DNA from 2 places in the Rhizobium sp. WW22 genome. Region 2 is predicted to be linked to the other one. Evidence: riboswitches for the same ligand, from Rfam matches in the RefSeq annotation. Region 2 holds a riboswitch; the other holds the start of a gene.
What was found. A riboswitch is a leader RNA that binds a small molecule or an ion and turns the genes downstream of it on or off. The one in region 2 is predicted to bind FMN.

Region 1 (3,402 bases), on a different replicon from region 2:
TGTCCCGGTCTACAAGCTGCTCGGCGGTGCGGTGCGCGATCGCATCAAGGTCTATGCCGGCGTTTACACCGCGCCGGACGCGCCGGCGGCCCGCGACGAGCTCGATCGACTGAACGCCGAATGGGGTTTTACCGCCTTCAAGCTCAGCCCTTGGCGCATCGACATGCACGCCCATCGCTGGGGCAATGTCGTGAAGGCATCGGCTGACTATTTTCGCTCGCTGCGCGAGACCGTGCGCGACGATTATGAGATCGCCTTCGACGCCCATGCCAAGATCTTCGAGCCGATCGCCGCCCGCCAGCTTGGCAATGCGCTGGCGCCCTATGACCCGCTCTTCTACGAGGAGCCGCTGCGTCCGGAAAACATCGAGATGTGGGGCGAACTGAAACAGGGCCTCAATTGTGTGCTCGCGACCGGCGAGTCCCTCTATAACCGCAACGAGTTCCTGCGTCTGCTGCAGGTCAAGGGCGCCGACCTCATCCAGCCGGATATCTGCGTGGTCGGCGGCATCAGCGAGATGCGGCGCATCGCGACGATCGCCGAAGCGCATTTCGTCGGCGTCGCTCCACACAACCCGATGGGGCCGCTCGCGACCGCCGTCAATGTGCACTTCTCCGCCGCCGCGCAGAACTTCAAGATCCTCGAATACCGGCTGCCGAAAGGCCAAGCCTATGTCTATGGCGGCAACGAGGTCGAGCAGCGGCAAGGGGAGACCCGCTATGTCGTCGATCCCTATCTGCCGAAGGACGGCTATCTCGAGCTGAGGCCGGACCGGCCCGGCTGGGGCGTCGACATGGATGAGAAGGCCATGGAAGAGGAAGGCTATATTCATTGGCAGCGGCGCGTGCCGAAGCGTCCGGATGGTTCGTATGCCTTTGCGTGAGCTTGACATCAGCGTCACCTGAAAAATCGGGGCGGCCATTGGGGCGCCCCTCTTTGGTCGATGCCTTTAAAAGTATGAGCGCAATCATTTCACGCGTGCTGCGCCTGAATTGCCGAGATCTTCCGGACGCGGTATGCGCGGCACTATGCGCCCGATCACAAGAACCAGCAGCACCGCGATCACAAGGCAGGCAGCCAGGAAGAACATCGATGCGATCGTGCTGCCCGTCGCATCCTTGATCCAGGGCACGACATTCTAGACGATGAAGCCGCCGAGATTGCCGACCGAATTGATAGCAGCAAGACCCGCGGCAGCCCCTTTCCCTGCAGGAAGCGCGACGGCAAGCTCCAGAACACCGGCTGGCCCGCGAAAATGCCGGCTGCCGCGATGGAGGGGAAGATGCACGGATGCGTTGCTATCCGTGCACTGTGTCGAGCGATCACATTATTAGCACTGCGCTTAAGCGCATAAGAGGCAGAGCGCACCGGATTGCAGTAGCGCTGCGTTGCCACCGCCGGCGACTGTTTGAGACTTTACGCTGCCCTGATCTTCGTCTCTGCATCGCGATCACGGTAAGCGATCAGATCCTCAATGGTGATAAGATGGAGGCCATGCCGCTCGGCGAACACTTCAAGGTCGGGAAGGCGCGCCATGGTACCATCGTCTTTAGCGACCTCGCAGATGACTCCGGACGCGGAAAGGCCAGCAAGCCGGGCAAGATCGACAGCAGCCTCAGTGTGCCCCGGCCTTCCGAGTACACCTTCGGGATGAGCGCGCAACGGGAAGATATGGCCGGGTCGGGCGAAGTCCTCAGGACGCGCACCCTTCGTCACCAAGGCGCGGACGGTCGCAGCGCGGTCAGCCGCCGAGATGCCCGTTGTCGTCTCAGGGATATAGTCGACCGAAACGGTGAAAGCGGTCTTCAGCATCTCGGTGTTGTTAGGCACCATCAAGGGAATGTCGAGTTCGTCCAGCCGCTCGCCTTCCATCGGCACGCAGATCAGACCGCGCGCATGGTTCATCATGAACGCGATGGCCTCCGGCGTGATCAATTCCGATGCGACGAGCAGATCCCCTTCATTTTCTCTGTCGCGGTCATCGACCACAACCACGATTTCACCACGGCCGATCGCGGCGATCGCATCTTCAATTCGGGAAATTGCCATTTCAATGCCTTTCAAGGGTTAACCGCTTTAGCGGCCGCATGACCAATGACGGCCACAAATATCCCTTGGGCGAACAGGCGTAGGAACGTCGCAACCCGCGACGCCCGCTGCATGCTCTCTTCCATCCGGACTATACCGTCGGCCCCGGCCTCTCACCGGATCTGCTGACCTTCCGTTCGCGGAAGCGCTCGCGGGCTCCGGGTTTCCCCGATACCGCCGGTGGGGAATTGCACCCCGCCCTGAGAACAAATCTAACATAAGGGACCGGACCTCATCTTTGCAAGAGGGCCACGCCACCTTCCAACTTCCGAACCTTGCGATGCGATCGAACACACCGTTCTGGAATAGTGAATTACGACATGATCAGTCCGCCGTCGACGTTAATGGTCTGGCCGGTAATATAGGCAGCATCGTCGCTCGCAAGGAAGGTCACGAGGCCGGCCACGTCTTCGCCGGAGCCTGCGCGCTTCATCGGAATGCCTTCGACCCATTCTTTCATCAGTTCGCCGGGGCCGTAGTTGCCGAGCAGCTTGCCCCAAGCCTGGTCGTTATAGGCCCACATGTCGGTTTCGATGATGCCTGGGCAGAAAGCGTTGACAGTGATTTTCTGCGTGGCAACTTCCTTGGCGAGGCTCTGGGTGATGCCGACGACGCCCATTTTTGATGCGGCATAGTGCGGCGTATAGATGAAGCCGGCGCGAGCCTGCCCGGACGCTGTATTGATGATGCGGCCACCGCGACCATGCTTGCGCATCCGGGCGATCGCTTCCTGGGCGCAGAGAAATACGCCCTTCGTGTTGACGGCCATTACCTTGTCCCACTCCCCTTCGGTCATGTCCTCGATCTTGGCGATGGTGATGACACCGGCGTTCTGGATGGAAACGTCTACTGTGCCAAAGGCCTGTTCCGCTGCGTCATAGAGCGCGATGACGCTTGACTTGTCGGTAACGTCGCCGACGAAGGGGATCGCCTTGCCGCCGTCTGCCTTGATCTGCTCGGCAACTGCATGAACGCTGTCTTCGTTGGCAGAGACAACGAGGTTCGCGCCCTCGCAGGCAAAGCGTTTGGCAATCGCGGCACCGATGCCACGGCTTGCGCCGGTTATGACCACCGTCTTGTTTTCGAAGCGTTGCATTCTCTTTTCCTTCCAGGATGCGGCTGTACGCGCTCCTCAACCGGAGTGCCCGCTCAAATTCACGTGGCTGCCAGAACAATCTCGGCGAAGTCCGACGCATTCAACGAGGCGCCGCCGACCAGAGCGCCATCCACATTGCGCAATCCGAAAATCGCCGCAGCATTGACGCCTTTGACGGAGCCGCCATAGAGGATCCTAACGGCACCGCCATCGTGTCC
Region 2 (3,402 bases):
TCTGTGGCTGCTGCCGTCGAAGCCGCGGGCAACATGCCGCTCCAGTTTCATGTCACGACCGACCTGGCGCCCTTTGCCGACAGCTTCGACGTGGCCTTCAGCTATGAGGTGATCTATCTGCTGCCGCAGCTGAAAGAGCATGCCGAAGGGATGTTCCGGGCCATGCGCAATGGGGGCGTCTACTACGCGGTGACCGGTTGCCACAACGAAATGCCGCTCTGGCCAAAATGGCTTGAGCTTATCGGCAACAATAGCAATGCACCCATGCAGGATCGCGCGCCACAGGACTATATCGAAGCCTTCACGGCGGCAGGCTTCGATGTTTCCGTCAGGCGCTTCGGCTATGATGGTTTTGTGCGTGCCACCAAGGATCGGAAATATTATCCGAGCATTCTCGATGCGTTGAGCTATCCTGCCGAATACAAGCTGCTGTTCCGGTTGGAGAAGCGTATCTGATATGGAGACGATCGACCGAAAGGGCGGCAGCGCGCTCTGGCATCAGATCGGCGAGATCCTGGCGGCTGATATTGCCGCCGGGACTTTTGCCCCGGGGACGAAATTGCCGGCCGAGCCGGAGCTGATGCAGCGTTTCGGCGTCAGCCGTTTTACCGTGCGCCAGGCGCTGGGGCACTTGGAGCAGCGTGGATTGGTCCGCGCCGAACAGGGGCGCGGAACCTTCGTTCATAGGGGCGTGCTCGACTATACGCTGTCGAAGCGCACCCGCTTCCACAAAAATCTGATCGAGCAAGGTTTCGAACCGGGCGGCGAGCTGCTCATTCACGAGATCGTGCCCGCGACCGAACGCGTCGCGGCCTATCTGAAGATCGCAATCGGCGCGCCGGTCATCCATCGTCGCGGCGTTATGACGGCCGACGGCATTCCGGTGGAATTGGGGGATTCCTACTATCCGGCCGAACGTTTTCCCGATTTCGATCATGCTAGATTGCGGCATCCGACAATCTCGGCGGCGCTCGCCAGCTATGGCGTCATCGACTACGAGCGCTTGTCGACGGAGATCGAGGCGCGTATGCCGACGGCCGACGAAGCGCGGATCCTGCGCCAGCCGAAATCCGCGCCGCTGCTGGTGACGCGCAAGGTGGATGCGGATACCGACGGAGTGCCGATCACCTATTCGGAATCGGTCTGGCCGGCCGAGCGCACCACATTCAATCTCGATCTGCGGTGAGAGTGCCGGGGAACCCTTGAGGCTCTCCGCGAGCTTGAATTAGCGGTGGGAAAGGATGTTGACGACTTTGCCAAAAGGGTCGCGGACATAGAAGCGGCGGACACCCCACGGCTCGTCCGTGAGGTCGTACAATATGCCGAAGCCCATGGAGGTGGCACGCTGATAGAGCGTGTCGACATCGTCGACTTCGATGGAAAGGTCGGGGACGAGCGTTCCCGAACCGCCTTCGCTGGCGACGCTGATCTGCGGCACAGTTGCCGCTTCGGAGGCGAAGGTCAGGATCCAGCCGTGATCCATGACGATGTCGAGGCCGAGCAGGTCATGATAGAAAAGACGAGCCGTGTCTGGATCAGCTGCCGGCAGGTTCGGGATGATGCGTAGGACGGTCACTGACTTCCTCCCTGGTGGACATGGAGGCGGGCCTTCGCCGCGCCTCCATCTATGTTGGATCAGACCGTGACTGCGGGGAGCAGTTTGGCGCGCTCCGAAAGGATGTGGCGGCAGGCGCTGGCGACTTCACGGCCCTTGATGATGAAATGTTCCTTGAAGAACTGGATATGCGCTTCCGATTCCTGGAAGTGATGCGGCGTCAGGACCGCCGACAGGATTGGCACACCGGTATCGAGCTGGACGCGCATCATGGCATCGAGAACCGTATTGGCGACGAATTCATGGCGATAGATGCCGCCGTCGACAACGAAAGCGGTGGCGATGATCGCGGAATAACGGCCGTTGCGGGCAAGCGTCTGAGCGTGCAGCGGAATTTCCAGCGCCCCTGGTACGTCGAAGATATCGATCGGCGGTGCGCCTTCGACCGTCTGCCATTCAGCAACGAAGGAATCGACCGAGCGATCGACGATATCGGCGTGCCAACGGGCCCGAATGATCGCAATGCGGCTCGGTTGAGTAGAAATCGAAATGGTCATGAATTGTGCCTTTCAAGGGTTGTTGTCAAATATCCCTTGGGCGAACACGCAACATCGCAGCACCCCTCGCGCGGAGGAGGTACGATCCTGCTTGCTCTCTTCCATCCGGACTATACCGTCGGCTCCGGCATCTCACCGGATCTGCTGACCCTTCCGAAATCCGGAAGGCGCTCGCGGGCTCGAGGAAACTCCCCATACCGCCGGTGGGGAATTGCACCCCGCCCTGAGAACGCGTGGACTATAGATGCTTTGCCTTATGGAAATCAAAGAAAAACGCCGGGGTTTTGGCCCGGCGTCTGCGAATAATTTTCCAAAATGACCCGGCGATGGAGGGCTCTTTCTCAGTCCTGAATGACGAGGAGGTCGGAGGAGGCAAAACGTAACGTCACCTTCTCACCAACACTCGGAGGCATCATGCCCGGGCTGTTGAACATGTCGAAGGAAATCGTGTTGCCGGCGACATTCATGCGGGTGCGGATGACCGAGCCCAGGAAATGTGCCGAGGAGACTTCGCCTGTGAGGGCTGTATCGCCCTTGGCCGATTCCGCCAGCGAACCGGCTTCCGGACGCAGGGCAAGCGATACGGTATCGCCTGGCTTATAGGCGGTCACCGACTGCTTCAGGGTCACGCCCTGATCGCCGATCATGATGCGGTTACTGTCGGGATCGACGACCTTGCCTTCGATCAGATTCAGCGTGCCGACGAAGGAGGCGACGAAACGGGTTGCCGGCTTGTTGTAGATTTCGAACGGCGTGCCGATCTGATCGGCGCGGCCTGCATTCATGACCACGATACGGTCGGAGATGGACAGCGCCTCTTCCTGATCGTGCGTCACGAAGACGGTGGTGATGCCGAGCTGCTGTTGGATGGCGCGGATTTCCTCGCGCAGCGAGATACGGATCTTGGCGTCGAGAGCCGAGAGCGGCTCGTCGAGCAGGAGCACCTGCGGCTTGACGGCGATGGCGCGGGCGAGCGCCACGCGCTGCTGTTGGCCGCCGGACATCTGGTATGGATAGCGGCCTGCGAGATGATCGAGCTTGATGAGAGCCAGCATCTCCTTGACGCGCTTGTCGATGTCGGGCTTCGCCATGCCGGCGACCTTGAGGCCGAAGGCGACGTTGTCATGCACCGTCATGTTCGGAAACAATGCGTAGGCCTGGAAGACCATGCCGATATTGCGCTGGTTCGGTTTCAGCGCCCGCTGGTCCTTGCCATTGATCGACAGTGTGCCGGCGGTCGGCGTTTCGAAACCTGCGATCATGCGCAGCACGGTCGTCTTGCCGCAGCCC

Region 1: it holds a riboswitch for FMN, as region 2 does, so the genes downstream of both, ribB (3,4-dihydroxy-2-butanone-4-phosphate synthase) here and ACK83U_RS09335 (6,7-dimethyl-8-ribityllumazine synthase) in region 2, are expected to answer to the same signal.

Annotation. Positions count from the first base shown of each region.
Region 1 is NZ_CP178199.1:154,974-158,375, reverse strand. It holds gene ACK83U_RS19660 (galactarate dehydratase) at 1-883, shown strand, start outside; partial or broken gene ACK83U_RS19655 (MFS transporter) at 968-1,311, opposite strand; gene ribB (3,4-dihydroxy-2-butanone-4-phosphate synthase) at 1,417-2,049, opposite strand; FMN riboswitch at 2,159-2,300, opposite strand; gene ACK83U_RS19645 (glucose 1-dehydrogenase) at 2,402-3,184, opposite strand; gene tpiA (triose-phosphate isomerase) at 3,244-3,402, opposite strand, start outside.
Region 2 is NZ_CP178198.1:1,884,498-1,887,899, reverse strand. It holds gene ACK83U_RS09350 (class I SAM-dependent methyltransferase) at 1-456, shown strand, start outside; gene phnF (phosphonate metabolism transcriptional regulator PhnF) at 458-1,186, shown strand; gene ACK83U_RS09340 (VOC family protein) at 1,226-1,576, opposite strand; gene ACK83U_RS09335 (6,7-dimethyl-8-ribityllumazine synthase) at 1,636-2,112, opposite strand; FMN riboswitch at 2,202-2,347, opposite strand; gene ACK83U_RS09330 (ABC transporter ATP-binding protein) at 2,454-3,402, opposite strand, start outside.